Linked DNA regions of Endozoicomonas gorgoniicola. The protein of the gene in region 1 interacts with the protein of each later gene in a pairwise test. Links are inferred from orthologs where the notes say so. Each region holds a gene or a part of one and is shown on either strand. Other genes may lie near its edges.

Region 1 (15,428 bases):
GATTATAACAAACAGTCTTTCTGTATGGTTTGGCCAGAATAATAACAGCCATTGTTGGCAAGTGCCGTAGCTGGGTCAGGGGTAATGAAAAAAATCATTCTCAGTCTCTTAGTTCCATTGGGTGTCTCATTAGGTGTTTCAGGATTGGCGTGTGCGAAAGGAAACGCAGAAGCCGGTAAGGCAAAAGCAACGACCTGTACAGCCTGTCACGGGGCGACAGGTATCAGTGCAGTTCCCAACTATCCCAATATTGCTGGTCAGGGGGAGCGTTACCTGATCAAGCAGATAAAAGAAATAAAATCAGGTGTGCGAAGTGTGCCGGAAATGGCTCCATTTGTTGCCAAACTTTCCGACCAGGATATAGAAGATATCTCTGCGTTTTATGCCAGCCAGACAGCCGCTAAAAGTGTTGCCGATCCGGAAAAAGTGGCACTGGGTGAAAAACTGTTCCGCTTCGGTGACGAAAAAAAAGCCATACCGGCTTGCAGCTCCTGTCATTCACCAACCGGTCAGGGCAACTTTATGGCAGGTTTCCCGCATATCTCCGGACAGCATCCAGCATACACCGAGAAACAGCTGAAGGAGTTCCGGGAAGGCATTCGGGTTAATGATGGTGACTCTAAAACCATGCGTATGATTGCTGAAAAGCTCAGCAATAAGGAAGTTGAAGCTCTGGCCAGTTATATCAGTGGGCTTCAGTAAGTCTTATTGGGCTAAAGGGTCTATGCTGTTCTCTGGTAAAAACAGAAGACCGGACGTCGCAGGCTAGCCCGAAAGCTGGTAAGTCAAACGGTGGAAGAAGCTGCATTGGCAGGAGTTCTTGATGAAAAAAATAATTCGAAGCTTTTGGATAACAGCCCTGTTGCTCTCTGTTCTGGCGCAGGCGTCAGCTAAAGAGCTTTTTACGGAAGGCAAAGATTATCGTCTGCTTAAATCGCCCGTTCAGACTTCTGTTGGTCCTGACCGTATCGAAGTAGCAGAAGTGTTCTGGTACGGCTGCCCTCATTGTCGTAGCCTTGAAGCGGTTGTTGATCGCTGGAAACCCAGACTGTCCAAAGAAGTACAGCTTGTTCGTGTTCCCGCTTTTTTCGGGCCGAATCTCTGGCAAACCCACGCCCAGCTTTACTACACACTGGAAAGCCTTTTTCCGGATGAAAAGACTCTGAATTCCATTCATGACTCTGTTTTCCGTGAGGTTCAGGAGCGAAAAAACCTTTTGAAGAATGAAGAGGAAATGGTGGCGTTTCTGAGCAAACACCACAAAGTGGATAAGAAAAAGTTCCTGTCTTACTACAACTCATTTGGTGTAAAAAACCTGTTGAATCAGGCGTCTTCCAAGGTTCGTGGCTATCAGTTAACGGGTGTGCCGGCCTTGGTGGTTGATGGACGATTTGTTATTGAGCCAAAGGTCGGTCTGGAAAAAATGCCTGAAATTGCTGATTTTCTGATCCAGAAAGTTATTACTGAGCGTATTAAAGCTAAAGCGAAAGAAGCTCCCGCAACGAGCCAGCCCCTTAAGGATCAGAACGTTAAAGTAAAGTAATTGTTACGGTTATGGGATAGTCGATAAACCTTGGGGTAAGCTTAAGAAAGAGTCTGTAACGTTCGGATATCACCGATGCCGATAAGAACCCTTAAGGGAGCTATTGCTGCCAGTTTACGAAGACGCAGCAAGTCTCCCCAGGCTGTTGCCTGTAGCGAACTTGACTATTTTCCCGTGAGCTTTAATAAACACCAGAGCCTGCGACTTCTCAGCTTTAACATTCAGGTAGGTATCAATACCCAGCAATATCGCCACTACCTGACCCGCAGCTGGCAGCATGTTTTACCTCATGCCAAACGTGTCCATAACCTTGACTCTATCGCTTCCGTTTTGCCTGATTTCGATATTGTTGCTTTGCAGGAAGTCGATGGCGGCAGTTTGCGCAGTGGCTTTGTGAATCAGACCGAATACCTTGCGCTCAGGGGACGATTTCCTTACTGGTACCAGCAGTTGAACCGTAACCTGGGTAAGTTTGCCCAACACAGTAATGGACTGTTAAGCCGTTATAAACCAGCTACTCTCGAAGATCACAAATTGCCGGGTATCATTCCCGGACGTGGTGCTATTGTCGCTGAATATGGTCAGGGACTGGATACACTGCTGGTGGTTATGATGCACCTTGCACTGAGTCGCCGGACCCGTGACATTCAACTGTCGTATATTCGTGAACTGGTGCAATCTTACCGACACGTTGTGTTGATGGGTGATATGAACACTCATGCAGAGCAACTTTTAAATCAATCCCCGCTGAAAGGAAGTGGCTTACAGGCCGCGCACTGGGAACAAAATACGTTCCCCAGCTGGAAGCCCCATAAATCCCTTGATCATATTCTTGTCAGCCAGTCACTGCTGGTGAACAGAATGGAAGTGCTGAATATAGCCATCTCCGACCATCTGCCAGTCGCAGTCGAAATAGAAGTTCCGGATAGTGTTGAGTTGAGGAAATAAATCAAATCTTCTGTGGAACGGGTGTCAGACTTATAAAAAAAGGTCTGGCATCGAGGGGGAAGGAGGAGGGGTGATGCCAGACCTTAACAAATTCCAACCAGAAGTCAGGGAGTAATTGATGGGGAGTATATTACTCCCCTGAAAATTGATTTGTATCAGTATATTTGTGTTGTTTGATAAGTAATCAAACTGACTAAGGTTGTTTTTCCTGCCGGGCTGCAAAAACAGACTTTCAAAGCTGATAATCGTATTTTGTTGACTGAAATCAACAATATGAAGGGCTTTCTGGTTATTTTGACCACAATAAATGTCTTGAAAAGACATTTCGGCCAGTTGCATAAGTTACCTATAAGATGCTTATTTTGCGAAGTTCGGGCATCCAGAAGAGATCATTCGAAACAAAAGCAGATGGTAGAATAGAGTGCAAACTTCTGGATGAGACAGTATGAACCCAATAAAAATCGGAGTATTCGGCTCTGCCTTTAATCCCCCTACTCTCGGGCATCAGGATGTTCTGAGTCAGGCTGCTGGTCATTTTGACCGGATTCTTCTGGTGCCGTCAGCGTCTCATGCTTTTTCCAAAAAATTGCTGTCTTTTGCTGAGCGGGTTGCCATGCTGCAATGTTTTTTGAGAGAAGCTCAGGTTCCGGACTGTGAACTGGAACTCTGTACGCTTGAAGAAACTTTGCTGAGAAATAACCCCGATACACCAGTGTATACTTTTGACTTGATGGAAGCGCTGGAGCAGCAATATGGCGAAGAGGTGGAGCTTGGTTTTATTCGCGGACCGGACAACGCAGACCCTGTGATCTGGAACCGGTTCTATAAGGCTCAGGAAATAGAGCAACGCTGGAAACTGTTTACAGCGCAGGAAAGACGCTCGATTCGAAGCAGTCTGGTACGAGAACTAACAGCTTCGACAACATCGGACGATAACAGAAAAAAGGTGCTGGATGGTTTGCTATATCCATCCGTACGTGACTACATTCTGACCAATAAACTCTACCAGGTCTGACAAACTATTTATGAAGCAATCTAATGAACGGGCTACCCGGCAATCTGCTCAACAATCTACCCAACAACCTACCCAACAATCTACCCAGCGAGCCGGTTTTGGAATGGGCGATGTTTGTATTGATGAAGAAGAAACTATCTATTCCGGTTTTTTGAAGCTAAGCCGATACACAATTCGACATGCCCTTTTTGAGGGAGGATGGAGTCCTCAGCTCATTCGGGAAGCAGTCTATCGTGTACCGTCAGTGGGTGTACTCCTTTATGATCCGGGGCTGGATCAGGTAGTGCTGGTTGAACAGTTCCGTGTTGGCCCTATGTTAAGCAGGGAAGATCCCTGGCTGCTTGAAGTGGTAGCAGGGATTTCTGAGCCGAATGAAACCCTGGAGTCGGTTGCTCGCCGGGAGGTCAAAGAAGAAGCCAACTGCGAAGTGAAAGAGCTGCTGCCCATTTCTAATTTTTATATGAGTCCGGGGGCCACCAATGAAAGGCTGATGCTTTACTGTGGCATTATCGATGCTTCCGGAGCCGGTGGTTGCTATGGACTGAAAGAAGAAGGTGAAGACATTCGGGTGCAGGTAATGCCTTTTTCTGAAGCCTATGTGATGGTAGAAGACGGACGCATTGCTAATGCACCTGCCGTTATCGCTATTCAGTGGCTGAAACTACATCATCAGGAGCTACAGCAATATGCTTAAAAACAGTGTGATGCTTAAAAACAATGTGTTTGCCCTGTTGGTACTGTTCCTGCTGGCGGGCTGTCAGTCTTCCGGTATTCCCAATCTGTACAGGGAAGGATTGCCAGGTACTGCCAGCTGGGCTGTACTTCCCTTTGCTAACTATACCGAATCTGAGAACGTCGCTACTCAGGTTGAGAGAATTCTGATGGTTATGCTGCCGTCTAACGGTATCGACGAGCCTCAGCTGTATCCGGAATTTATGGTCACCACTGCAAATGATACGCTGGCAGATGCTCACAGAATTCAGAATGGACGCCAGTGGGCAGCACAGAGTGGCATAAGCTTCGCATTTTCCGGTGCTGTAAATGAATGGATGTTTGATGATGAGGGCAGGCCTCATGTCGCCCTGAGCCTGAGCGTCACGGACGTTCGCAGCAATGAAACGCTATGGAGTATCAGCGGTGCCAGTGAAGGGTTGCCAGGCGATGACCTGTATGCTGTCAGTCGAGGGCTAATTAATGACCTGCTCCGGTCATTACCCATTAACCGTCGCTTATAAACCGTCATGTGCAAAGGATAATAAAGAGGATAGGCAAGGATGCTATACGCGCTAAAGGATGATAAGGGGCTGATAATAGCGGTTTCAGAAAAACAGCTTTCTGATGAGTGGAAATCAGTAGATCTGGAAGATGAGGCGGTTCTCATTTTTCTTCAACGAAACCCAACCATTGGCGGCAAGGTTATGCAGGCTGCCGATGCTGATTTTATCCGTGTACTGGAAGATGTTATCGACCTGTTGATTGACAAAGCTGTCATTCAGTTCACCGAACTGCCTGACCCGGTTCAAAACAAGTTATTGAATCGTCGGCGTTACCGTGAAGAACTTCGCAAAGAAGACCGAACCAGCCTGATTGGCGGCGAAGACGATGAAAATATTTTCTAACGTTCTTTTGAAATAACGCCTCCCGGGGTGTTTCTTGCGTTGGGTGTAGGCCATCCCTCAGCCCATTCATTCTGGTTAAACAGGGCTCCGTCAGGAATCAACAGGCTTTTGTCATCCACTCGCATGGGGTACAGAACCCCATTGAGATGATCCAGCTCATGCTGCATTAATCGGGCATGAAAACCGGTCAGCTCTGCTTCCTGACGTTGACCAGACTGATCATAGCCTGCCACCCTAACCGACTCCGGCCTTTCAACCCAGCCGCGCATGCCCGGTACAGAAAGGCAGCCCTCCCAGGTCCAGCAGGTATCTGTACTGCTTTCTATGATTTGTGGATTAATCCAGAAGTTGAAAGGAATGTGTTCTACATCAGGGTAACGTATTCGATTCTTTTCAGAAATTCCCACACTTAACACTCTTACCGGCCAACCTGCCTGTGGCGCGGCTATACCGATGCCCTTACTCCTGAGCTGTATCTGGCGCAAGGCGTCCAGATTATCCTGAAACTCACTGGTTGCTATTTCGTCCAGTGTTACCTGTGCCTGCTCATGAAAGAGCAACGGATGACCCATCAGTAAAACGTCTGCTTCTGGTGACAATTTCATTGATCTTCCCCTGTTTTCTTTTAATCATTAAAAATGGTTAAGGTATCACGGCCGAGTCATCATATAATGCCGCATTTTCAATGCTTGGCTTTTTTTCAGAAACTTTTTCAGGCTGAGTATTTTTCATAATAATCTCGAACTGAAAGAATAGTACGATGACAAGAACCTATAGACTTTTAATCTCCTGTCCGGATGCCAGTGGTATTGTAGCAGCAGTCAGCCAGTTTATTGCCGGGGAGGGTGGCTGGATTCTTGAAGCTAACCACCACTCCGATCCCGTGACAGGCCGCTTCTACATGCGCCATGAAATCAAAGCGGACAGCCTGCCGTTTGGGCTAAAGGAGTTTTGCACAAGGTTTCAGCCCATTGCTGATCAGTTAAAACTGGATTGGCGTATCAACGATTCAGCGCAGCCACACCGGGTTGCCCTGTTAGCCAGCAAACAGGCTCACTGTCTGTCTGACCTCCTCTATCGCTGGCGCAGTGGCGATCTGGCGATGGATATTCCATGTGTTATTTCTAACCATGAAGATCTGCGCAGTTTTGTTGAATGGCATGGCATCGCTTTTCTTTATGTGCCGGTCGATAAAAACGACAAGGCTGTGGCTTACGAGCGCATGAAAGAGCTTTTGTCTGAGTATGCCGTTGATACTGTTGTACTGGCGCGCTACATGCAGATCATCCCGCCAGAATTGTGTTCTCTCTATGAGAACCGGTTAATCAATATTCACCATAGTTTCCTGCCTTCGTTTGTTGGCGCACGACCTTATCATCAGGCTTATGATCGTGGTGTAAAACTGGTGGGAGCCACCTGTCATTATGTCACTGAAGAGCTGGATGCCGGCCCGATCATTGAACAGGATGTGATTCGGGTGGGTCACAATCATCTACCGGAGGATATGGTGCGTTTAGGCAAGGATGTAGAGAAGACGGTTCTGGCTCATGGCCTGCGTTATCACCTTGAAGACCGCGTTATTGTTGATGGCAGAAAGACCGTTATTCTGGACTGAACGCTTTTCAACAGAAGCCAGCTAACTTGTGGATAACCTGTTAGGAAATGTGTAAAACTGATTCTAAATGATATTTATACTGAGCTGCTTATGGAAAAGAATCTGCCATTTGCGCTTCTCAAGCCTTGCCCCTGCTGCCGGGGAAAAGCAGAACTCTCTGATATGGTTGTTGCAGAAACACAAATGTGGCAGGTTCACTGCAACCGATGTGGACTGTCTTCCGAGCTGGATGATGATCTGGAGTTCAGTGTGCAGTGCTGGAACCGTCGACTGGAGTCTGAGAGGCTGAGAATGTGGCTGACTCTGTCAGCCACTACGGTTCCTCTGGTAGCTGTTTTGGCTTTTCTGGCTGGCAGCTACCTGGGGATCAGTTTATTTTCCTGATTACTTCAGGCAGTCAACAATGTTGTCCACAAGCCCGTTGATAAATTCTGGATAAGCATTGGGCCCTTCCGCAATATCCGTTGCCAGAGGATCAAGCAGAGAGACTTTGGTGTCGAGGCCTTCAACAATTCTATTGATATAAGCAGGCTGGAACTGTGGTTCTCGGAATACACAGGTTTTGCCAGACTCCTTCAGCCTCCTTCTTAACTCTGCCAGATGACGGGCTCCCGGCTGCTGTTCGGGGTTCAGGGTGAAATGTCCGGCAATATTAAGGTGATAGTGATCCTGAAGGTAACCATAGGCATCGTGGAACACAAAAATAGGGCGCTTGACGAAAGGTGCCAGCTTTTTCCTGTTGCGGGCATCAATCTGGCTCATAGTGCTGACGAAGTTTTTCAGGTTGTTTTTGTAGAGGCTGGCATTGTCCGGGTCTATCTCACTCAGGGTTGAGCTCATGGCTGTCGCCATAGCGATGGCATTCTGCGGACTTAGCCAGATATGAGCATCGTAGTCTCCATGGTGATGATGATCGTCGTCGTCATGATGATGATGATGATGATGGTGTTCATCACTATCGTCATAGCGCCTTAAATGGATGCCTTTGGCGCTCATCATAGGGACAGAACGGGTCGTTCTGTTATTGGCCAGCATCCTCTCAAGAAACACCTCCATATCCGGGCCTATCCAGAACATGACATCAGCGCTTTGCAGCAGGCGGGCATCAGAAGGTCTCAGGCTGTGGTTGTGAGGAGAAGCTCCGGGAGGCAGAAGAACGTCTGGCTCAGTAATTCCCTCAGTGATTGCCTGGGCAATCAGCTGTAATGGCTTGATAGATGTTAATACTTTCGGAGGCTGCGGTTGACCGGGCAGTTCGCTTGAAAATGCTGGCGCATGGAAGAACAGCAAACTGATAAGGCTGATTATTATAGGGAATTTTTTATTGGGTACCATGAAACGTTACAACACTGCTTAAATCTAAAACGTTATATTATAACATACATAAAATAATGTGTACTTTTGTCCAATTAATGGTTTTTATCAGACCCCTTGTTTTTAGCACAGGCAGGTTCGTCGGGTGATTTTTTTCGATGAGTAGCAGCCGTCGTTGGAGGGACTCAGGCAGCTTTCAAGCTGCCTGACTGTTTCCGTTAATAGTTACCGTTAATAGCTACTGTTAGTAGCTACTGTTAATAGCTTCCCCAGTAATCCTCACCACATTCACTACTCATGCGCTTCTTTTCTTCCCGGTCTTCCAGGGCGCGACGGATGTACAGAGCCCGCTTTGATTTTTTTTCGGGCATTTCGTCCCGGGGATGACCGGAAGCAGCGATGGACGTTTTTTTGGATGCTTTATTCTTGGGCATGGCAGTAATCTCTTCTTATTTTTTTGCTTACTGACCATTTTAAAATAAGCGTGTGTCATATTCTTGACAAGAGTCCATGTCGTTTATCTCTGTGAGATATCTCGTACACAGCTCAACTCTTTGCCACACTCTCTCCCGTAAGACATAAATCGATAACGTATCAAGTATTCGTTACACTGTTCCAAGTTTTAACTGCGAAGACCCGTTATGGATGTAACCCCGATTATTGACTCTCTGAACGATGCCCAGCGGCAGGCGGTAACAGCCCCGCTGAGTTCGATGTTGGTACTGGCTGGAGCCGGAAGTGGTAAGACCAGAGTACTGGTGCATCGCATTGCCTGGCTGGTGCAGGCAGAAGCAATATCGCCTTACTCCATCATGGCTGTTACCTTCACCAACAAGGCTGCGGCAGAAATGCGCTCACGCATTGAAGACCTGCTGGGGATTCCCCCAAGAGGCATGTGGGTGGGTACATTCCATGGTTTGTCTCACCGTCTGTTGCGGACTCATTATCAGGATGCCGGTCTGCCGGAAAGCTTCCAGATTCTCGACAGCGATGATCAGCTTCGGGTTGTAAAACGCATTATGAAAGCGATGCAGCTGGATGATCAGCGCTGGCCGCCAAGACAGGCACAGTGGTACATCAACAGCAAGAAAGATGAAGGGCTTCGCCCGGATTATATTGATCCGGGTTATGACCCGTTTGAACGTACCATGCTGGATGTTTATCGAGCCTATCACCAATATTGCGAGCAGATGGGTGTGGTCGATTTTGGTGAACTGTTACTGCGAGCCCATGAGCTGTTCCTGAAACGTCCGGATATCCTTCAACACTACCGACAGCGTTTTCGCTACGTTCTGGTGGACGAATTTCAGGATACCAACGCCGTACAATACGCCTGGTTAAGATTACTGGTGGGCGATGAAGACAAAATGATGGTCGTGGGTGATGATGACCAGTCCATTTATGGCTGGCGTGGTGCCCGCATTGAGAATATACGTCAGTTTACCGAAGACTTCCCTAAGTCCAGCACGGTTAAACTTGAACAGAATTACCGTTCCACAGGCAGGATTCTGAATGCTGCCAATGCAGTGATTGCCAACAACCCTGACCGTCTTGGCAAAGAGTTGCACACCGACAGTGGCGATGGCGAAGCGATCCAGCTTTATTCCGGTTTCAATGAAATGGATGAGGCAAGGTTTATTTCTGATCGCATCAGCGAAGCCGTTAACGAAGGCAAGTCCCGTAGCGACATTGCCATTCTTTACCGCTCTAATGCCCAGTCCCGCAATCTGGAAGAAGCGTTGCTGAGAGCCGGGATTCCTTATCGGATTTATGGTGGTCAACGTTTCTTCGAACGGGCTGAAATCAAGAATGCCCTGGCTTACCTGAGGTTGATCAGCACACCCCATGACAACACCTCTCTGGAGCGGGTGATTAATATTCCGGCACGGGGTATTGGCGAGAAAACCGTCGAAAAACTCAGGGAAGCTGCCCGCACACAGGATGTTTCCCTGTGGCTGGCGATCAAGAGCGTGATTGCCAACAAGGCTATTGGTGGCAAGGCCGGACGTTCTCTGGCGGAGTTTGTCGACCTGATTGAAACCCTCACTGCGGTGGGTGACGACCTTGATCTTGGTGAGCTGGCTGATCGTGTGATTACCCACACCGGCCTGGTGGCGCACCATGAAAAAGAGAAGGGTGAAAAAGGTCGTGCCAGGGTAGAAAACCTTGAGGAACTGGTGACCGCCTGTCGTCAGTTTGATATTGACGACCTTGATCTGGATGAAGAAATCGAAACCATGAGTCCGCTGGATGCCTTTCTGGCCAATGCGGCGCTGGAAGCCGGTGACACTCAGGCTGACCAGTTTTCTGACAGTGTTCAGATGATGACTCTGCACTCGGCAAAAGGTCTGGAGTTTCCTATGGTGTTTCTTGCCGGTATGGAAGAGGGTCTGTTCCCTCACAAAATGTCGCTGGAAGAAGGCAACCTGGAAGAGGAGCGTCGTCTTTGTTATGTGGGTATTACCCGAGCCATGGAAAAGCTGACGCTCAGTTATGCTGAAAACCGTCGTTTATATGGCAAGGATACCTTCAACCGCCCTTCCCGGTTTATTCGTGAAATACCGGGTGAACTGATTCAGGAAGTGCGTCTGGGAGGTACGATTTCCCGCCCCGCCACCACACGACAGTCTACGTCTTCTGCTGCATCTGCCGGACTGGCACTTGGGCAGCGGGTTCACCACGATGTGTTTGGTGAAGGTACTATTGTAAGTGCTGAAGGTGATGGGGCGCAGGCAAGAGTACAGGTGAACTTCGACAGTGAAGGCACGAAATGGCTGATGATGGCTTACGCTAATCTGGTGGTGATTTCCTGATTGATACCAGCCCGGATGTTCAGTCCGGGCTGATTGATTTAAGTTGCCAGAAAAGCCACACCTGCTAACATGCACCTGTCTTCTATAAAAACATCCGTATAAAAACAACAATGACAGAAAGGTAAAGTCATGAAACGTCGTAACCTGCTTGCCTCCGTCGGGCTGGCATTGTCTGCAACATTTCTTGCCGGTTGTGGATCATCCGAGCAAGCTGAAACCTCCGTTGTAGCAGAGCCTGAACAACAATCTTTTGAATGGAAACTGGTCACGTCCTGGCCGAAAAATTTTCCCGGATTGGGCATGGCCCCAGAACGCTTTGCTGACATGGTTAATGACATGAGCGCGGGTCGCCTTCAGGTCAAAATATACGGCGCTGGTGAACTGGTTCCGGCACTGGAGGTGTTTGATGCCGTGTCGAACGGTACAGCCGATATGGGGCATTCCGGTGCTTACTACTGGAAAGGCAAAGACCCTGCTACACAGTTTTTTACCGCCGTCCCCTTTGGTTTAAACGCTCAGGAAATCAGCAGCTGGATTCACTATGGCGGTGGACAGGCGCTATGGGATGAAGTCTACAAGCCTTTTAATATTAAGCCGTTGGCAGGTGGTAATACCGGTGTGCAAATGGCGGGCTGGTTTAACAGGGAAATTAACTCTCTTGATGATATTAAGGGACTGAAAATGCGCATTCCCGGCATGGGCGGAGAAGTGCTGAAGCGTCTGGGAGGCGTTCCGGTAACACTGCCTGGTGGTGAACTCTTTACTGCTTTGCAGACTGGTGCCATTGATGCAACGGAATGGGTTGGGCCTTATAACGATATGGCGTTTGGCTTCTATAAGGTGGCTTCCTATTACTACTATCCCGGCTGGCATGAGCCAGGTTCCATGATGGAATTTACCATTAATCTGGATGCCTGGAATGCATTACCAGCCGATCTTCAGGCTATCGTAAAGGCTGCTGCAAAAGCGGCTCATCAGGACATGCTTGACGAGTACACAGCCAGAAATAATGCCGCTCTCAACCAGCTGGTATCCGAACATGGCGTGAAACTGCGTCGTTTGCCGGATGACGTATTAAAAGAGCTGAAGGAAACGGCTGACGAAGTCACGGCTGAAGTGGCTGCCAGCAGTGATGTTGCCAAACGTGTTTACGAGTCTTTTAAGGCTTTCCGTGAACAGTCCACGCAGTACCACAAGATTTCTGAAGAAGCCTATTACGACGCACGTTCTTTATAGAGCCAGATGAGCAGGGGTTAACGACCCTGCTCCAGCTGATGCACTTCTTCAAATCCCATTGCTTCCAGTGCAGGCATCAGGCCATGAATGCCGTCAGGGCTGCCGGTATAGATAAACCGGTCAGAGGTCGGTGTGCTGGAATCAGGGATGGTTTCCAGTAGAAATTCAACCCGTCTGGCAATGGCTTCGCCGGAATTAATCCAGTGAATGGGAACCGGGCAGGCGGCCTGAAGCTGCTGTTCCAGCAAAGGAAAGTGGGTGCAGCCTAATACAATACAGTCGGGCTGTTTGCCATTGGCAAAAAAAGGTTCAACGACGGTTTTGTATTCCTCATGGCTGACAGGCTGTTCACGCAGGTGGCGTTCTGCCATGGCAACCAGTTCACTGGAACCCACAGAAATGACATCACAGTCTCTGGCAAAATCACGAATTAATTGATGAGTATATTCTCTGGCAATGGTTCCCGGTGTGGCCAGCAGTCCAATACTGCGCTTTTTTGACCATTCCCCCGCCGGTTTGATGGCTGGAACAACGCCCACCACTGGAATTTGCAGTGCCTGTCGTGCGCGGGGCAGAGAGATGGTACTGGCGGTATTGCAGGCGATAATGGCAAGGGCTGGCTGATATTGCTCTGCCAGTTGGTTCAGGCAATACAGCGTCCTGTCAATGACTTCCGCTTCTGGTTTTGGACCATAAGGAAATGCCTCGTTGTCCGCACAGTAAATAACCTCAACCCCCGGCAGTCTGCGTTTGACTTCCTGATAAATACTCAGCCCTCCAACGCCGGAGTCGAAGATAACAATGGGTTTCTTTTGTTGCTCTTGTTGAGCGAGTGGTTGAGCGGATTGTTGCATAGATAAAGGGTGTCGTTGTTCCACAAAATAAAACAGGGTAGACGCTGTCAACCGGTTTGCAAATAAGAGCTCTTCGCTGTTTCCTGGGGATTTCATAAGCAGTGAGGAGTCTAACCAGGGAGTCACTGATTCAGCTTCACTCTAAAAGAGACTGTTCTTTTCGGCTTCGGTCCATTCTGGATGCTTTCTTGTAAGCACAAGACCTGATGAAAAGGAGATACCATTAAATCGTGGTATTAAGCTAAAGTACTTGATAATACAGCTGGTGTCCGAAGCAGGAAAAGTACAGTTAGCCCAGGGGTCACATACAACAGAACCTTGAAGTGCTTTCTTAAATCTTTCACCACCTAAAATAAACTCCGGCAGGATAGGCTTACTATCTAATAGTAAAAAAGTATGGTCGTAATTGATCTCAGTTCGGACTATTCCTATATGTAAATCAGGTGATTGCTTTATATTTGATAAATAATTATATGCTATAGATGCAAAGTCATCACACGTCCCAAACCCTAATTTTTTAGGGGCTTTTACAGGTTGGCTGATGGAAAATGAGGGGTTGCAACAGAAATAGCCTTTCAGGAAAGATTGATTTGAACAGATCAAAATTTCTGAAGGATCAGACATGTGTACAACACCCTCACTACGTCCTATGTTCGCATTTCCCGGCTGGGTAATCGAGCAGATTGATATTGATTGGGAAGTCAAACAAGCTTTTGTCTATCTCCGCAGGGATGGCCGAATTCAGCACGAGAAATGCAGTCAATGTGAAACCCCTATGGGACAAATGAAGACAAAAGATCGGTGTGTCCAGGATTTACCACTGGGAGTTCTACAGGTAAATCTTCTCTTCACAGCTTTTCAGGGCCGCTGCTCACACTGCAACAATATTGAAACCGTTACTATTCCTGGTTTAACTCCCAAGGCTCAGGCAACCGATCGCCTTAAACGACACGTCAGCCATTTATGTCGCTATATGCCCTGCGACAAGGTGCCTGAATTCATTGCTATATCCGGTGGTACTGCCCGTCGTTGGGATAAAGAGATGCTGCTGAGAATGCTTCCAGCTCCAAAGCGTGACGGTATTCGCGCTCTGCTCATTGACGAAAAATCCATTGGCAAAGGCCATCAGTATCTTACCGTTGTTCTTAACGCCGACTCAGGAGAAACCCTCTTCCTTGGTGAAGGCAAGCGAAAAGAGACTCTGGATGAGTTCTTGAGCAGCCTGACTGAAGAGCAAAAAGCGAGCATCGAGTGTGTTGGCATAGACCGTGGTGGCAGCTATCAGGCTTCGGTGAAAGAGCACTTGCCCAATGCGGATATTGTATACGACAAGTTTCACATTATTGCCAATTATAATGATGTGATAGATCAGATAAGGCGCAGGGAGTGGCGTCAGGCTGAAGAAGAGAACAAGCCCTTTATCAAGGGTCAGCGGTTCAACCTGTTCATGAACCCTGAGAACCTGACTCCAAAGCGAGAAAGCAGTCTGAAAGAGCTCTTGAGCATGAACGAGGATCTCAATCAGGCTTACATCCTGAAAGACATGCTCAAACAGCTATGGACGTACACGTACAAAGCGTGTGCCGGCAAGTTTCTGGATAGATGGATAGAGTTAGCAAAAGAAACCGGAATTGCAGAACTTAAGAGGTTTGCTAAGGGCTTGGACAGGGCAAGAGAGGGCTTGCTGTCGTACTGCCATCATCGTATAACCAGCGCGAAGATTGAAGCTTTCAATGGAGTCATCAAACGGATTATCTACAAAGCTTGTGGCTACAATGATCTTGATTACCTCTATCTTAAAATCAGGCAGGAGGCTGTAAAATGATCAGCCAACCTGTAAAAGAGCCATTTTTTACACCACGCAGCTTGCTGCCTAACACTTGGATTTCTTCCAAGAAATTCAGTTCTGCGTACTCTTAACTCTGCGTGTATACTTCGTTTCTCTCCAAACATATCATCACCCATGTTCGGAGTAGACATATTTGCGGGATGGGGAGATGGCCTGTAGCTAGGAAAACCAGGAGGATGGTTGATAGCCGTGAACGCAAGTTCATTATAAACATGATGGCATGCAAGATTTCCGAGAGTAATAAGGCTGTGTATACCTAACATAGTTATGCTCCTGCCTCCTCACCGATGAGATACCACTTCGTACCAGGTTATAATATTTTCGCTCTTTTCTTGCTTCGGATGCATCCTGATATTTTCTGTTTCGCCTTGCTGTTCCTGATGTCTTGCTCACTGCCATTGTTGTCGAAGGGGATTCAGAAGGCTTTCTGCCGCTTCATACTGCAACCGTCCACCGGAGCGTGCAGTTTACCTGAAAACTGGACAGAGCAGTGCAATTCGGTATGGTAATGATCCGTTAATTTCTTACTGGTCATTATGTCATGCAGACTAACAACAATTTCAATAGTCTTTTGAACGAATTTCCTGCTGAACCTGCATCGATTCTGAAAACGCTGTCCACA
Region 2 (15,464 bases), 4.2 Mb from region 1 along the record:
TAAGGGCGACCGAGGAGCTTTGACACTTCACTCATATCTCTTTCAGCCATACCGAGATGTTTCAGCTCCAGTCGACCTGCCGCCTTGTCGAGAAGACGCAGCACTACACGCTCACCATTACTCGATGGCAGAGTAGACACCCGCACATCCACTTCCTTGCCTGCCACTTTCAGGGAAATACGCCCATCCTGCGGGATACGCTTTTCTGCAATATCCAGTCTTGCCATAACTTTGATACGGGATACCAGCAGTGAAGCCAGGGTGCGCTGCAACCGCAGAATTTCCCTGAGTACACCATCAACCCTGACTCTGACAACCAGATTGGATTCAAAGGTTTCTATGTGAACATCCGATGCACCTTCCTTGATCGCCTCCGTCAATAAAGCGTTAATCAGGCGAATAACCGGCGCGTCATCACTTTGCTCCAGCAGGTCTTCTGTCACTGGCACAGCTTCAGCAAGACTGCTCAAATCCATGTCATCACCAATTCCGGCTGCGTCCTGCAATGCTTCGGAACTGTCATTGTGATAACACTGTGAAAGCACCTCAGCCAGCTGATCATTACTCACATTACGATAAACAGGTGACTGACCGGCAAGACGGACAATTTCAGCAAAAATATGAGCCGAAGGAGACACCGTAAAATAAACAACGGGCCTTCCCAGATCCCAGACCAGTACAACACCGTGACGCTTGGCAAATGAAAATGGCAGACGCAGACAGGCAGGATCACGTTCTTCGCTTTCTTCAACAACGTCAGCTGCTACAGTGTCAGTCGGGGTGGACAAGAGCTACTCCTTCTTTAAATCAATAATTATTTAGTAGAAAAGGTCTCTATATAGAATGAGCATTTTTTTGAATCTTCGCTCACAAATTTATCACCAACATCTGAATTTGAATTATTCTAGATCAGACAATAGTGGAATTGTGATGCAATATTGGCATTTTACAACTTCAAAACAAAAAATGATTTTCCATAATCAGAAAACCAGCTTTAAAAAATGGAACCCTTATGCTTTATTTAGACTATTAGTCAGTCCATGACCCAACCACTTTTTCAGCCATCAGAGAACATTATGAATCAAGAGGTCATGGCCACCTACTTTAAATGGGGCCAGCGCAAAAACAGAATCCTGATAACAACATTGCTTTGCATTGCCATGTTTATCAGTCTCGGAATTCAGGGTTTACAACTCTTCAAAACCATTCAGGATACAGGCAGTACAAATCTGGAACCAAAGTCAGAATTAACTCAGGAACCTCAGGCTTTATCGGCTAAAGACTTTGACCTGCTGTTTGGGTTTAACAATCAGACTGAAGCCCGAAGTCAGTCAGCCGAGATTCCCAAAACAAAACTTAATTTAATTCTCAGGGGGGCTCTGGCAGATATTGGTTCAAACACTGAAGATTCCAGCGTCATCATCCAGGGCAACAGTCAGGATAAGCTTTACTCGTCTGGCGACTCACTGCCCGGAGGAGTCACTCTGAAGGAGATTCATCCAGACCATGTCATTCTCAGTCGCAATGGACAGCTGGAAAAGCTCTATTTTCCTGATTCCGGTATAGACTCACGGACCCTTCAGGAATACCAAAAACCGGCATCGGATGATGCGAAACAAGCAATTGAACGCCCCGGTTTTACACAAGATCCGGATGACAAGTCACTTGAACAGCGAATGCAGGAACTTAGAGACAAGTTACAGCAGGCTAATCAAGGGATTCAATAAAAGAATTACAACTTATTCAATGGTTAAGTGATGAAAATGAAAGAGTGCTACAAGGCTAATTTTGCACCAAAATCGCTTCTTGCGTGTTTGCTGTTATTTTCATTGCAGGGAAGCCTGAATGCCGCTCCGGTATCATCTGAAACAAATGTACAAATTTCAGATCGTCTATTGGCTCAAGCGCCATTAAACCGACAGGCGCCCAAGCAGGGAATCAATTCACCCTCTGATTCTTCATCAGAAAAATCGTCAGAAAAAAAGTGGAGCCTGAATCAACAAAATGCTGACATTCGCGAATTCATTGCGCAAATTGCCAAAATAACCGGTGAAACTTTTGTCATTGACCCTCGAATAAAAGGTGGTAATACCGTTTCGGTGATTTCAACCAAACCACTCAGCAGTGATGAAGTTTACGATGTTTTTCTGGAAGTTCTTTCAGCCAATGGTTATGCCGTCATTCCCAAAGGCAACATCATCAATATTGTTCCCAGCACAACCGCAAAAACCAGCAGCCCGAACGAATCGACACAAAAACCACGCGATGCAGTCATGACAACAAGAGTCATTGAACTGCACAGCGTTTCCTCTATCGAGCTGATTCCGATTATCAGGCCACTTATTGCACAATACGGTCATGCTGCCGCTTCTGCGTCCAGCAATGCCGTTATTGTCAGCGACCTTGCCGATAACGTTGAACGCATCGCCAAGCTGGTTAAGGAGCTGGATGAAGCGGGCAACAATGATTATGAAGTGATACAGCTGAAACACGCCTGGGTTGGCGATATTGCCAAAATTATTCAGGACACCCTGACAACTGCCAAGGGTCAGTTACCCAGTGGACTACAGGTCATTGCTGACGAACGCAGCAACCGGCTGGTGATCAAAGGTAATTCCAGTAAGCGGATTCGGGTTCGAAAACTGGTTGAAACCCTGGATAAGCAAGGCATCCGAAAATCCACTACCAAGGTGATGTTCCTGAGTTATGCCGACTCGAAAAACCTGGCTGAAATCCTCTCTGAGGCATCAGGTACCATTCAGGACAGTCAGGATAAAATAGGCAAGTCATCCGCGTCTGCTCCTGCATCACAGCCAGCTTCTGCCGCCCCAAAAGTACAGGCAAAAGGGCAGCCCTCCGGTAAAAGCAGCAAGAACAAAAACCAGAACGTCTTCGTAAAAGCTGATGAAACCCAGAATGCACTAATACTTATTGCGGACCCCGAAACGCTGACAGAGATGGAACACATTGTCCGACAGCTGGATGTTCCAAGGGCGCAGGTTTTGCTTGAGGGCGCTATTGTTGAAGTGTCCGGTGATATCGGTGATGCTCTGGGGGTTCAGTGGGGTATTGATGGAACCAAAACTATATCTTCAAGGGGAGAAAAAGGCGAAACCAACATTAGTTCAGTCATTGGCAGTCCTTTGGAGAATAACGCAAAAAATATTCCAATCGGAACACTTGCGCTCAGAGGCGCAAACTTTGGTGTACTAGTCACTGCATTGAGCAAAAAAGCCAACAGCAACATACTCTCTACCCCAAGCATGCTGACGCTTGATAATGAAGAAGCAGAATTTCAGGTTGGTAAAAATGTACCAATAAAAACTGGCTCTTATCAAACTGGTAGTCAGGGTTCATCCAGCAACCCATTTACTACCACAGAACGTAAAGATATTGGTGTCAAACTAAAAATAACGCCTCATATCAATGAAGGTAACAGCATTCGGCTTGAGCTAGAGCAAGAAATCTCAACGCTTGACCAAACCGTTGTCATAGAAGACGATTTTGTATTTAACACCCGAACCCTTAAAACAACAGTATTGGTTGATGACAGTCAGACTATCGTGATCGGTGGTTTGATTGAAGATGAATCAGGAGCCAGTAAGTCCAAAGTACCTTTGCTCGGAGATATCCCTCTATTAGGGCAACTCTTCCGAAGTACAAATACAACGAATAAAAAACGAAACCTTATGCTCTTTATTCGCCCAACCATTATGCGGAACTCTGAAACACTAGCGAAAGCCACACAGGATCGTTTCTCTAAACTTAGGGTTCTGCAAAGCGCGCCAGGCAAACCTGACACCTTGCCGGACAACCTGGATTCACTGTTTGAGGCAGAAGCCTTTGACCTTCGAAAGCAGGATAAGGCTCCCTGGCAATCAAAGGATTAGAAAACATCATTAAAAAAGGGCTGGTTTCAGCCCTTTTTTACATCACACTGAAAATATAACCCACTCCAAAAGCAATGAAGTAGCGACCAGTCAATGGGGGCAAGCTCACCAACTGGACATCACCGACTTCGCACATCAGCAATCGAAGTGGTTGCCAGACAAAGACTAAAGATAGAAGTAATAATAAAGGGTTTTGTATCGCGCCAATAATAAACAGATAAAAACTCAATGGGTAAGTTAATAAAAGGCACAAAGCGTACAGCGCTTTAGAGTTATTAAAGCCAATCTTTACTGTCAGAGTACCGATTTTATTCGCTTTATCATCAAGGTAATCCCTCAATTCATTAGCCAGCAGCAAGGCTGACGCCAACAGGCTAACCGGCAGAGAAATTAATACAACCTTATTACTCCACTCCGCAGACACTGCATAATAGGAACCACTGACCATAAGAACCCCGGTAAGCAGGAAAACGGCAGGAACCCCCAGACCACGGCTTTTGTAATAAATAGGTCCACCCGTATAAAAATAACCGGCAATAATGCCAGAAGCTCCAAAGACCAGCAGCTGCCAGCCAACATCAATCACCAGATAAATACCCATTAAAGAGGCAATGAAGGTAAGCACACCTGCAACCAGAAAATTAAACCGGATACGTTTGACCGCCAGCACAGCCATTCTCCCCGTGCGATTTTTCCACAAAGCCAGGTCTGCATGATCGTTAGCCAGATTACTGGCAGCCTGCAACAAGACTCCGGCCAGGATGACGAGTACACCTCTCAGGGGATCTCCCAAATCATGGACAAACGACAAGGTTACGCCAAGGCCACAGGTAATTAACGCAACAGAATAAGAGAATGGTCGAAGCGCTCGAATAAAGCGGTATTTATCTGGATTCAGGTAAGGCGTACCCACGGGCTAATCCCTGACAACTATGAAATAAATAAAGACTGGTATTTCGCGAGCCATTGCAAGTGGTGAACATCAGTCGTGCGCTACTAGAACACAACACCAGACAGGTTGCAACGACAAACCCAGAGCTTTCAATGGCTAACAGAATTAAACCCCGACTTGAAAAAAGTCGGGGCTTACTTTGTTGACAAGAGTTGTTGACAAGACTTGTTGACAAGAGTTGTCGGCAGGATAGTTTACAACGATAACTGGTCGTAAAATTACCAGTTCGTTACATCTTTAAGCGCTTCACCAATATCAGCAAGGCTTCTAACCGTTCGAACACCCGCCGCTTCAAGCGCTGCAAACTTTTCGTCAGCAGTACCTTTACCACCCGAGATGATAGCGCCCGCATGTCCCATTCGCTTACCCGGAGGTGCAGTCACACCAGCAATATAAGAAACCACTGGTTTGGTCACATGATCCTTGATAAAGGCCGCAGCCTCTTCTTCTGCGGTACCACCAATCTCACCAATCATGACAATGGCTTCCGTCTGGGTATCTTTCTCAAACTTTTCCAGAATATCGATAAAGTTTGAACCGGGAATCGGATCGCCACCTATGCCAACACAGGTAGACTGCCCAAAACCATAGTCCGTTGTCTGCTTAACCGCTTCATAGGTCAGCGTACCTGAACGGGAAACGATTCCAACTTTGCCCGGCTTGTGAATATGACCCGGCATAATTCCAATCTTGCACTCTCCCGGCGTAATAACCCCCGGACAGTTAGGCCCAATCAACTGAACCCCGAGTTCATCACAACGAACTTTGCACTCCAGCATATCCAGTGTTGGAATACCCTCAGTAATGCAGACTATCAGCCGGATACCTGAATTTGCCGCTTCAAGAATAGAATCCTTACAGAAGGGAGCAGGCACATAAATCACTGATGCCTCAGCTCCGGTGCTATCAACGGCTTCAGCCACCGTATTAAATACGGGCAGGCCAAGGTGGATCTGCCCACCCTTGCCCGGGGTGACACCACCCACCATCTTTGTGCCGTAAGCAATGGCCTGTTCAGAATGGAAGGTACCCTGAGAGCCCGTAAATCCCTGGCAGATAACTTTAGTGTCTTTATTAATCAGGATGCTCATTACTTGCCCTCTGCTGCTGTAACAACCTGTTGCGCAGCTTCTGTCAAACTGGTTGCTGCAATAATGTCCAGACCACTGTCAGCCAGCTTCTGCGCGCCCAGCTCGGCATTGTTGCCTTCCAGCCGAACCACTACGGGTACTTCAACACCCACTTCCTTAACGGCACCAATAATGCCATCTGCAATCAGGTCGCAGCGAACGATACCACCGAAGATGTTAACCAGAACCGCTTTTACACTGTCGTCTGAAAGAATAATCTTGAACGCCTCGCTGACTCTGTCCTTGGTCGCACCACCACCGACATCAAGAAAGTTTGCCGGAGCGCCACCATGCAACTTAACAATATCCATGGTACCCATGGCCAGACCCGCACCATTGACCATACAACCAATATTGCCCTCCAGGGCAACATAGTTTAATTCCCACTGGGCAGCATGAGCTTCTCTGGAATCTTCCTGTGAAGGATCATGAAAGGCTTTCAGCTTGGGCTGCCGGTACATGGCATTGCCGTCGATCACCACTTTTGCATCAAGACAGTGAAGATTACCTTCGGATGTGATCACCAGCGGATTAATTTCCAGCAGTGCCAGGTCATTTTCCTGAAATAACCGGGCCAGTCCGAGAAAAATTTTGGTGAACTGCTTAACCTGATCACCCTGAAGGCCTAGTTTGAAAGCTAGCTCCCGTCCCTGATAAGGCTGCGCACCTGCCAGAGGATCAATGATCGCCTTGAGAATTTTTTCCGGTGTTTCAGCGGCTACCTTCTCAATTTCAACGCCACCTTCAGTCGATGCCATAAAAACAATACGACGGCTGGAACGATCAACCACGGCACCCAGATACAGTTCCTGATCAATATCGGTACAACTTTCTACCAGAATTCTACTCACCGGCTGACCATTTTCATCGGTCTGGTAGGTAACCAGATTCTTACCCAGCCACTGTTCTGCGAATGCCCGGATTTCATCCCTGCTGCTTACCAACTTTACGCCGCCGGCTTTACCACGTCCGCCGGCATGGACCTGAGCCTTGACAACCCATTTGTCGCCACCAATGATGTCTGCTGCGGCTACTGCCTCTTTCGGCGTGTCGGCGGCAATACCCTTAGACACAGGCAGGCCATATTCAGCAAACAGTTGCTTACCCTGATATTCGTGGAGATTCATACTGACACTACCATTGTTGTTAATATTATTGTTATTAAAACAGCCATGAGTAGAAATACAGTTCACACTTCCGGGCATAGTAATAGCCTGTGAGTCTGAAAACTGTATTTCCTTAAAAAATAGTCCCACGATCCACATTTGCAGATCAAACTCTTTAATGCAGCAACTGCCTGAAAATAAACAGGAGCCAGCATTATTCCATTGATCACTGCTACCAGTCTGGAATTGCCTTAATCCTTTAAAAAAGCAACTCCAGTATTTATATCAAATGATCAACGCCGCTTGCGATTAGCTATATGAATGGCATGACCATCCACAGCCAGTACCGCTTCATGTAAAGCTTCACTTAACGTCGGGTGAGAGAAAATTGTCAAAGCAAGGTCTTCGCTGCTGGCAGCGAATTCCATTGCAATAACGCCCTGCTGAACCAGATCTGCCGCACTGGGTCCAACCACATGGACACCCAGAATGCGGTCTGTCGCTTTATCAGCGATCACTTTCACCATTCCGTCTTTATCATTTGCTGCCAGGGCCCTGCCACTGGCAGCAAATGGGAAGGTCCCTACTTTGTATTCATTACCTTCCGCCTTGACCTCTTCTTCAGTCTTTCCAACCCAGGCAATTTCAGGATGAATATAAATAACTGATGGAACCAGATCATAGTTCATCTGGGCTTTCTGGCCAGCAATGATTTCGGCAACCATAACGCCTTCTTCACTGCCTTTATGCGCAAGCATTGGCCCTCGTACGACATCACCAACAGCATAGACACCCGGTACATCGGTTGCACAGTGGTCATCGACAAAAATAAAACCACGTTCATCCAGATTTACACCGCTGTCAGGAGCAAGCAGGCCCTCAGTATAAGGACGTCGACCTACGGCGACAATGAGCTTGTCAAAAATTAATGAATTCTCTTTGCCTTCACTATCTACATACGTAACATGAACTTCTTTTTCCCTGATTTCCGACCCTGTCACCCGGGCTCCCAGACGCACATCCAGTCCCTGTTTTTTTATGATTTTCATGGACTCTTTAGCAATCTGCTGATCCGCAGCTGGCAGAAACTGATCAAGGGCCTCAAGAACCACAACCTCTGAACCCAGACGCCCCCAGACACTCCCCAGCTCCAGACCAATCACACCTGCACCAATCACACCAAGACGCTTTGGCACTTCCCTGAATTCAAGCGCACCGGTTGAGTCAACAATCAGATCGTTATCAACCGGAGTCGGTGGTATGTCGATCGGGCGGGAGCCGGTCGCAATCACCACATTAGCGGTTTCGATAATTTCTACACTGCCGTCACCCCTGGTTAACTCCACCTGCTTCGCTGCCAGAACCTTGCCCGCACCTTCCAGCAGTGTTACCCCGTTAGCCTTGAACAAACCACCAACGCCAGTGGTCAGGGTCTGAACAATCTTGTCTTTACGGGCCATCATTTTCGGCACATCCATCTCGACCCCTTCATGTTTGATACCATGAATGGCAAAGTCTTTCTGTGCCTCAACGAATTTGTGTGAACTGTCCAGCAGCGCCTTGGAAGGAATGCACCCAACGTTTAGACAGGTGCCGCCCAGCAATGTCTTCCCCTTGTCGTCTGACCACTTTTCAATACAAGCGGTTTTTAGTCCCAGTTGAGCGGCGCGAATAGCACAAACATAACCCGCTGGTCCAGCTCCAATAACGACGACGTCGAACTGATTTGCCATAATTTCTATTCCTAGCAAATAAATCTGATGACTGCCGAAACAGTCATCCACTCATTGTCTACAACTTATAATTCCAGCAGTATGCGTGCAGGATCTTCGAGTAATTCCTTGATAGTCACAAGGAAGGTGACCGCCTCTTTGCCATCCAGCAAGCGGTGGTCGTAGGATAGCGCCAGATACATCATGGGCAGAATTTCCACCTGCCCGTTAACGGCCATCGGGCGCTCCTGAATTTTATGCATGCCAAGAATGGCTGACTGGGGCGGGTTCAGAATCGGAGTAGAGAGCAGCGAACCAAAAACACCGCCATTAGACAGGGTAAAGGTGCCACCTGTCATATCTTCAATGCCCAGCTTGCCTGCCTGGGCTTTCTGTCCGTACTCGCGGATTTTTGTCTCAATATCAGCCAGGCTCATGGCTTCCGCGTCACGCAGAACCGGCACAACCAGCCCCCTGTCACTGGATACTGCCACACCGACATCCTGGTAACCGTGATAAACAATATCATTGCCATCAATCGAAGCATTCACAGCCGGGAAACGCTTAAGGGCTTCAGTACAAGCTTTTACAAAGAAAGACATAAAGCCGAGCTTGACCCCGTGGTGTTTTTCAAACTGATCCTTATAACGGCTACGCAACTCCATCACCGGCTTCATGTTGACCTCGTTGAATGTGGTCAGCATGGCAGCGGTTTGCTGGGCTTCTACCAGCCGTTGAGCCACCTTGGCACGAAGCCTTGTCATGGGAACCCGCTTTTCCACACGGTCACCGGCAAACACCGGTGTAGTGGCCTCTACCTGGGGGGCAGCAGTAACAGGTGCAGGACTGGCAACCGGATTCTGATCGGCATGACGCATCACATCTTCCTTGGTAACTCTTCCTCCCTTACCGGTTCCGGCAATGTCGGTGGGGTTGAAGCCTTTTTCATCCGCCATTTTGCGTGCAGCAGGACTAAGGATCGGTTCCTGTGCAGCGACTTCAGCCGATACAACTTCAGGTTCTGCTACCGTCTCCCGTGGCGTTTCAACAACAGCACCCGCTTCAAACCGGGCAATCAGCTCTTCTCCAAGAACAACATCGCCTTCATTCTTTATAATCTCTGTTAATGTTCCATCCGCCGGAGCAACAACCTCCAAAACCACCTTATCTGTCTCAATATCAACCAGAAGCTCATCCCGACTACAGGCTTCCCCCGTTTTTTTGTGCCAGGTCGCTACGACACCGTCTGCGACAGACTCGGGAAAGGTGGGTGCTTTTATTTCAATGGCCATAATGATCCCTTGGAGTATTAGACCTGCCTGCGTCTTTCACTTTGAACGACGCAAGACGAATATTTATACCGTAAATGCGTCTTCTACCAGTTTCTGTTGCTCTTCTACATGCTTGGACATATAGCCACACGCCGGTGCCGCAGAAGCATCACGCCCTGCATACTTAAGCGCCAGACTATCATTGAGCCGGGCAACAGAGCGCCGCATGTGGTGCTGGCTACAATACCAGGCTCCCTGGTTCATAGGTTCTTCCTGACACCAGACAACATGCTCAAGGTTTGGATATTGAATGATTAATTCATCCAGATCGTCCTGTGGGAATGGATAAAGCTGCTCAATCCGAACGACGATGGTGTCGTTAATCTCATCATTACGTCGTTTGTCGATTAAATCATAATAAACCTTACCACTGCAGAGAATCAGGCGGCGCACATCAGCGTGTTTATGCTCATCCACTTCAGGGATAATGGTCTGGAACCCACCTTCAGCCAGCTCTTCAAGTGTTGAAATGGCCTGTTTGTGTCTTAGCAGGCTCTTAGGGGTGAAAGCAATTAAAGGTTTGCGCAGCGGCCTTAATACCTGGCGGCGCAACATGTGAAACACTTGTGCAGGGGTTGTTGGTACACACACCTGAATATTGTGTTCCGCACACAATTGCAGGTACCGTTCCAGCCGGGCTGACGAGTGTTCCGGCCCCTGCCCTTCGTAACCATGAGGCAACAGCATGGTCAGGCCACACAGGCGTCCCCACTTGTGTTCACCACTGGTAATAAACTGGTCTATCACCACCTGACAACCGTTGGCAAAATCACCAAACTGGGCTTCCCAGACCACCAGCGCCCCCGGCGTCGTGGTCGCATAGCCATACTCAAAAGCCAGCACGGCTTCTTCAGAAAGCAGCGAATCCCATATCTGGAACGGAGGCTGGTCATCACTCAGCCTGGCCAGAGGTACCAGTGCGCTGCCGTCTTTCTGGTTGTGATGCACAGCATGACGGTGAGAAAAGGTTCCGCGACCAACATCCTGGCCGGTGATTCGAACTGGATGCCCTTCTTTCAACAAAGAGGCATAAGCCAGCACTTCTGCACAACCCCAGTTTATGGGCAATGCACCTGCTGCCATCTTACGACGATCATCAATTATTTTGCTGACCTGACGCTGCAACACAAAGCCCTCAGGAATTTCGCATAGTTTCTGTCCCAGTTCCTGCAGATTGCCCAGGGCTACCCGGGTATCATGGCGTGCTGTCCATTCGTGTCCCAGATAAGGCATCCAGTTAACAAACAGCCCCGTATTGGGTTCCTTAACCAGCGCCTTGGCAACATGCTCGCCGTTGTCCAGTGCAGTCCGATAGGTATTCACCAGCTCCTTGTTGGCTTCAGCAGAGAGGGCTCCCTGCCCAACCAAGGTTTCAGCATATAAATCTCTGGTCGTGGTATGACTCTTGATTGTCTGATACATCATGGGCTGAGTGGCTGAGGGTTCATCAGCCTCGTTGTGCCCACGACGACGATAGCAGACCATGTCGATCACCACGTCCCGTTTGAATTCCATACGGTAATCCAGCGCCAGTTTGGTCACAAACTGAACTGCTTCCGGATCATCACCATTTACGTGAAGAATTGGCGCACCCACCATTTTGGCAACATCGGTACAGTACTCAGTTGAACGAGCGTCTTCCCGGCGACTGGTGGTAAAACCTACCTGATTGTTAATAATGATATGAACAGTACCACCGGTACTGTAAGCACGGGTCTGAGACATCTGCAGGGTTTCCATCACAACGCCCTGTCCGGCAAAAGCTGCGTCACCGTGAATGGAAACAGGAATCACCTGCCCCCGGATATCATCATGACGCCGATCCTGCCGAGCCCGCACTGAACCTTCGACCACTGGCGCAACAATTTCAAGATGCGAAGGGTTAAAAGCCAGCGCAAGATGAACCTCACCACCAGGTGTCATAACATTAGACGAAAAACCCTGGTGATACTTCACATCACCAGAGCCGCTGTCTGCCATTTTCTTGCCTTCAAACTCATCAAAAAGCTCAGAAGGATTTTTACCCAGGATGTTCACCAGGACATTAAGACGACCACGGTGCGCCATTCCAATGACGATTTCTTTGGCTCCGTAAGAGCCTGCTCTCTGGATCATTTCATCCAGCATGGGAATCAACGCTTCACCACCTTCAAGGCCAAAACGCTTGGTTCCGGGGTAACGGGTACCAAGGTATTTTTCCAGCCCCTCCGCAGCGGTCAGACGTTCCAGCAGATGCAGCTGGGCTTCCCTACCCACTTCAGGGCGTCCTCTGACACTTTCCATGCGGCTCTGAAACCAGCGGCGCTGTTCCGTGTTAACAATATGCATGTACTCAACACCTACTGAGCCACAGTAGGTGGCATCGAGTGCAGCGATGATTTCCTGTAACGTTGCCCGTTCTTTGCCAATAAAAATGGTGCTGGTCTGGAACTCGATCTCCAGGTCGGCCCGGGAAAGGCCGTGGTATTCAAGGGTAAGATCCGGGAACTTCTCCCTTTTTAATATCCCCAGCGGATCAATGCGCGCCTGCTGATGACCACGGATTCGATATGCACTGATCAGGCGCAGAACCTGAATCTGTTTTCGTTCATGATCACTGGATACTGTGCTGGCTGCTATTGGTCGGGTAGTCTGATGCTGCCTGGCCATCAGGATGAAGTTTTCCTGAATGGTTGAGTGTGGCACATCCGGATTGCCACCATTCACCTGTGGAAGCTTTTCAAAATAATCACGCCATTCTTCTGAGACACCATTAGGGTCTCGCAGATAAAGCTCGTACAACTCCTCGACGTATGCAGCATTTCCCCCGGCAATATGAGACGTCGCCCACATTTGCTGCATCACACCTTCTTGCATGGTCTGCACCCCGTATATCTGGGGCAAATCTTATTTAACCAACACAATGCTGGCCGCCCCTGCTGGTAAAACTTACCGGCCGTTCACAAAAAAACTGGTCACAAAACCGGCAGGTATCCAAGAGTAAACTACAGGCAGAGCTATGTATACAACCAGCTACACCTTCGAACAATCCCGCTCTATTGTAGATACAATTAACAATAAAAAAAATACTATTTGTAACAATAAAAAAATACTATTTGTAACTCCTAAAAGCGAAAACGCCATTAAGTGGCGCTGTTAAATAGCATCTGCCGGATATGCCCAATGGCTTTGGTCGGGTTCAACCCTTTTGGGCAAACACTGACGCAGTTCATAATGCCCCGGCACCTGAACACGCTGAACGGATCATCCAGATCAGCCAGGCGCTCCTGAGTGGCGGTATCGCGACTGTCTGCCAGAAAACGATAGGCCTGCAGCAAGCCCGAAGGCCCCACAAACTTGTCAGGATTCCACCAAAAAGACGGGCAGGCTGTTGAACAGCAGGCACAGAGTATGCATTCATAGAGCCCGTCAAGCTTTTCCCGATCTTCCGGCGACTGCAAACGTTCAATCGCAGGAGGCGGCTGATCATTAATCAGATAGGGCCTGATCTTTTCATATTGCTTGTAGAACTGCCCCATATCGACGACCAGATCTCGTATAACGGGCAGCCCCGGCAGTGGCCGCAGAACCAGACGTTTGCCCCGGGAAGCTTCTGACAGGGGCGTGATGCACGCCAGTCCGTTAGTCCCACTGATGCTTAAGCCATCGGAACCACAAACGCCTTCACGACAGGAGCGACGATAAGCCAGGCTCGGGTCCTGCTCTTTCAGAAGGTTAAGAACATCAAGCACCATCAGGTCTTTGCCTTCCGGAATCTCGATCTGATAATCCTGCATAAAAGGCCTGGCATCCGTTTCCGGATTATAGCGATAGACACTTACTAACATAACTATCCTGAGCCTCCCTTAATACGTTCTTGCCTTGGGCGGGAAGGCTTCCATTGATGTGGGAGCAAAATTCACCTGACGTTTACCTACTGCCCTGTCTGTCGGGTAGTAAACCGAATGAACCAGCCAGTTTTCGTCATCACGTTCGGTAAAATCATTCCGGGCATGTGCGCCCCGGGACTCTTTACGCTCTTCAGCTGAAACCGCTGTGGCGTAAGCCACCTCATAAAGGTTTTCAAGCTCCAGAGCTTCAACTCTTGCGGTATTAAAGGCCTGACTCTTATCCTGCAGATGGATGTTCTGCATCCGCTCGCCCAGTTCATCCAGCTTTTTAAGGCCTTCCTGCATACTGCCACCTTCGCGGAACACACCGAAATACAGCTGCATGGTATTTTGCAGTTCGGTTCTCAGCTCCGCGACTTTTTCACCGGATTGACTGCTATTAAGACGGTCAAGTCTGGACAGTGCCGCCTCAATGTCACTGTCGGATGCATCGACTGAGTCAAAACCTTCATTCAGGCTCTTTTCAATCTGCAGCCCTGCTGCCCGGCCGAAGACCACCAGATCAAGCAGAGAGTTACCGCCAAGACGGTTAGCACCGTGAACCGATACACAGGCGGCTTCTCCACAGGCGTAAAGACCATCCACCACCTGATCATTACCCTGATCATCAGGGAACAGTGCCTGACCACCAATATTGGTCGGGATACCGCCCATCATGTAATGGCAGGTAGGTACCACAGGAACCGGCGCTTTCACAGGATCAACATGGGCAAAGGTTTTGGACAGCTCACAAATACCCGGCAGGCGCAGGTTCAGAGTTTCATCACCCAGATGATCAAGTTTCAGCATTACATGGTCTTTATTCGGGCCGCAGCCTCTGCCTTCCAGAATCTCAATAATCATGGAACGGGCGACCACATCACGACCAGCCAGGTCTTTGGCATTCGGCGCATAGCGTTCCATAAAACGCTCACCTTCGCTGTTAATCAGGTAGCCCCCTTCACCACGGCAACCTTCTGTGACCAGAACGCCGGCACCATGAATACCGGTTGGATGAAACTGCCACATCTCCATATCCTGCATCGGGAAGCCTGCACGCAACGCCATGCCAATGCCGTCACCGGTGTTAATCAGGGCATTGGTGGTCGAAGCGTAAATTCGGCCTGAACCACCCGTTGCCAGCACTGTCGCCTTGGCTTTAACGTAAACGGTTTCACCGGTCTCAATGCAAATGGCAATAACACCTGCTACCTGTCCCCGCTGGTTTTTGACCAGGTCAACGGCGTACCACTCGTTAAAAAAGGTGGTACCACCTTTCAGGTTGGCCTGATAAAGGGTATGCAACAGCGCGTGTCCGGTTCGGTCAGCTGCGGCACAGGTTCTCGCTGCCTGACCACCTTTTCCGTACTCTTTGGACTGACCACCAAACGGACGCTGATAAATGCGTCCTTCATCGGTTCTGGAAAATGGCAGCCCCATATGTTCCAGCTCAAACACAGCCTGAGGACCAACG

The links.
Region 2: the proteins of uvrD (region 1) and lpdA interact in binary tests that used the Escherichia coli proteins (3 or more experiments, as listed by UniProt). The link is inferred for Endozoicomonas gorgoniicola from one-to-one orthologs.

Annotation. Positions count from the first base shown.
Region 1 is NZ_JAPFCC010000001.1:4,952,179-4,967,606, reverse strand. Bases 8,340-11,281 are described here. They hold uvrD (DNA helicase II), read left to right. Parts: upstream 8,340-8,695; coding sequence 8,696-10,867; downstream 10,868-11,281. Other genes in these bases: NX722_RS22175 (TRAP transporter substrate-binding protein), read left to right, coding at 10,997-11,281; NX722_RS22185 (hypothetical protein), read right to left, coding at 8,340-8,488. Also shown: NX722_RS22240 (c-type cytochrome), read left to right, coding at 85-702; NX722_RS22235 (thiol:disulfide interchange protein DsbA/DsbL), read left to right, coding at 824-1,543; NX722_RS22230 (endonuclease/exonuclease/phosphatase family protein), read left to right, coding at 1,619-2,491; NX722_RS22225 (adenylyltransferase/cytidyltransferase family protein), read left to right, coding at 2,937-3,506; NX722_RS22220 (NUDIX domain-containing protein), read left to right, coding at 3,517-4,200; NX722_RS22215 (hypothetical protein), read left to right, coding at 4,193-4,741; NX722_RS22210 (hypothetical protein), read left to right, coding at 4,781-5,125; def (peptide deformylase), read right to left, coding at 5,122-5,730; purU (formyltetrahydrofolate deformylase), read left to right, coding at 5,886-6,740; NX722_RS22195 (Lar family restriction alleviation protein), read left to right, coding at 6,831-7,124; zinc ABC transporter substrate-binding protein ZnuA, read right to left, coding at 7,125-8,075; more of NX722_RS22185, read right to left, coding at 8,312-8,339; more of NX722_RS22175, read left to right, coding at 11,282-12,103; murI (glutamate racemase), read right to left, coding at 12,121-12,957; NX722_RS22165 (hypothetical protein), read right to left, coding at 13,099-13,581; NX722_RS22160 (ISL3 family transposase), read left to right, coding at 13,580-14,782; cdd (cytidine deaminase), read left to right, coding at 15,348-15,428. UniProt on the Escherichia coli protein: A helicase with DNA-dependent ATPase activity. Unwinds DNA duplexes with 3'-5' polarity. Translocates on single-stranded DNA with 3'-5' polarity. Initiates unwinding more efficiently from a nicked substrate than double-stranded DNA.
Region 2 is NZ_JAPFCC010000001.1:781,781-797,244, reverse strand. Bases 6,592-9,569 are described here. They hold lpdA (dihydrolipoyl dehydrogenase), read right to left. Parts: upstream 8,812-9,569; coding sequence 7,372-8,811; downstream 6,592-7,371. Other genes in these bases: odhB (2-oxoglutarate dehydrogenase complex dihydrolipoyllysine-residue succinyltransferase), read right to left, coding at 8,877-9,569; sucC (ADP-forming succinate--CoA ligase subunit beta), read right to left, coding at 6,592-7,099. Also shown: type II secretion system ATPase GspE, read right to left, coding at 1-788; NX722_RS03645 (type II secretion system protein N), read left to right, coding at 1,077-1,727; type II secretion system secretin GspD, read left to right, coding at 1,758-3,890; NX722_RS03635 (prenyltransferase), read right to left, coding at 3,928-4,803; sucD (succinate--CoA ligase subunit alpha), read right to left, coding at 5,061-5,933; more of sucC, read right to left, coding at 5,933-6,591; more of odhB, read right to left, coding at 9,570-10,082; NX722_RS03610 (2-oxoglutarate dehydrogenase E1 component), read right to left, coding at 10,146-12,977; NX722_RS03605 (succinate dehydrogenase iron-sulfur subunit), read right to left, coding at 13,244-13,948; sdhA (succinate dehydrogenase flavoprotein subunit), read right to left, coding at 13,967-15,464. UniProt on the Escherichia coli protein: Lipoamide dehydrogenase is a component of the glycine cleavage system as well as of the alpha-ketoacid dehydrogenase complexes.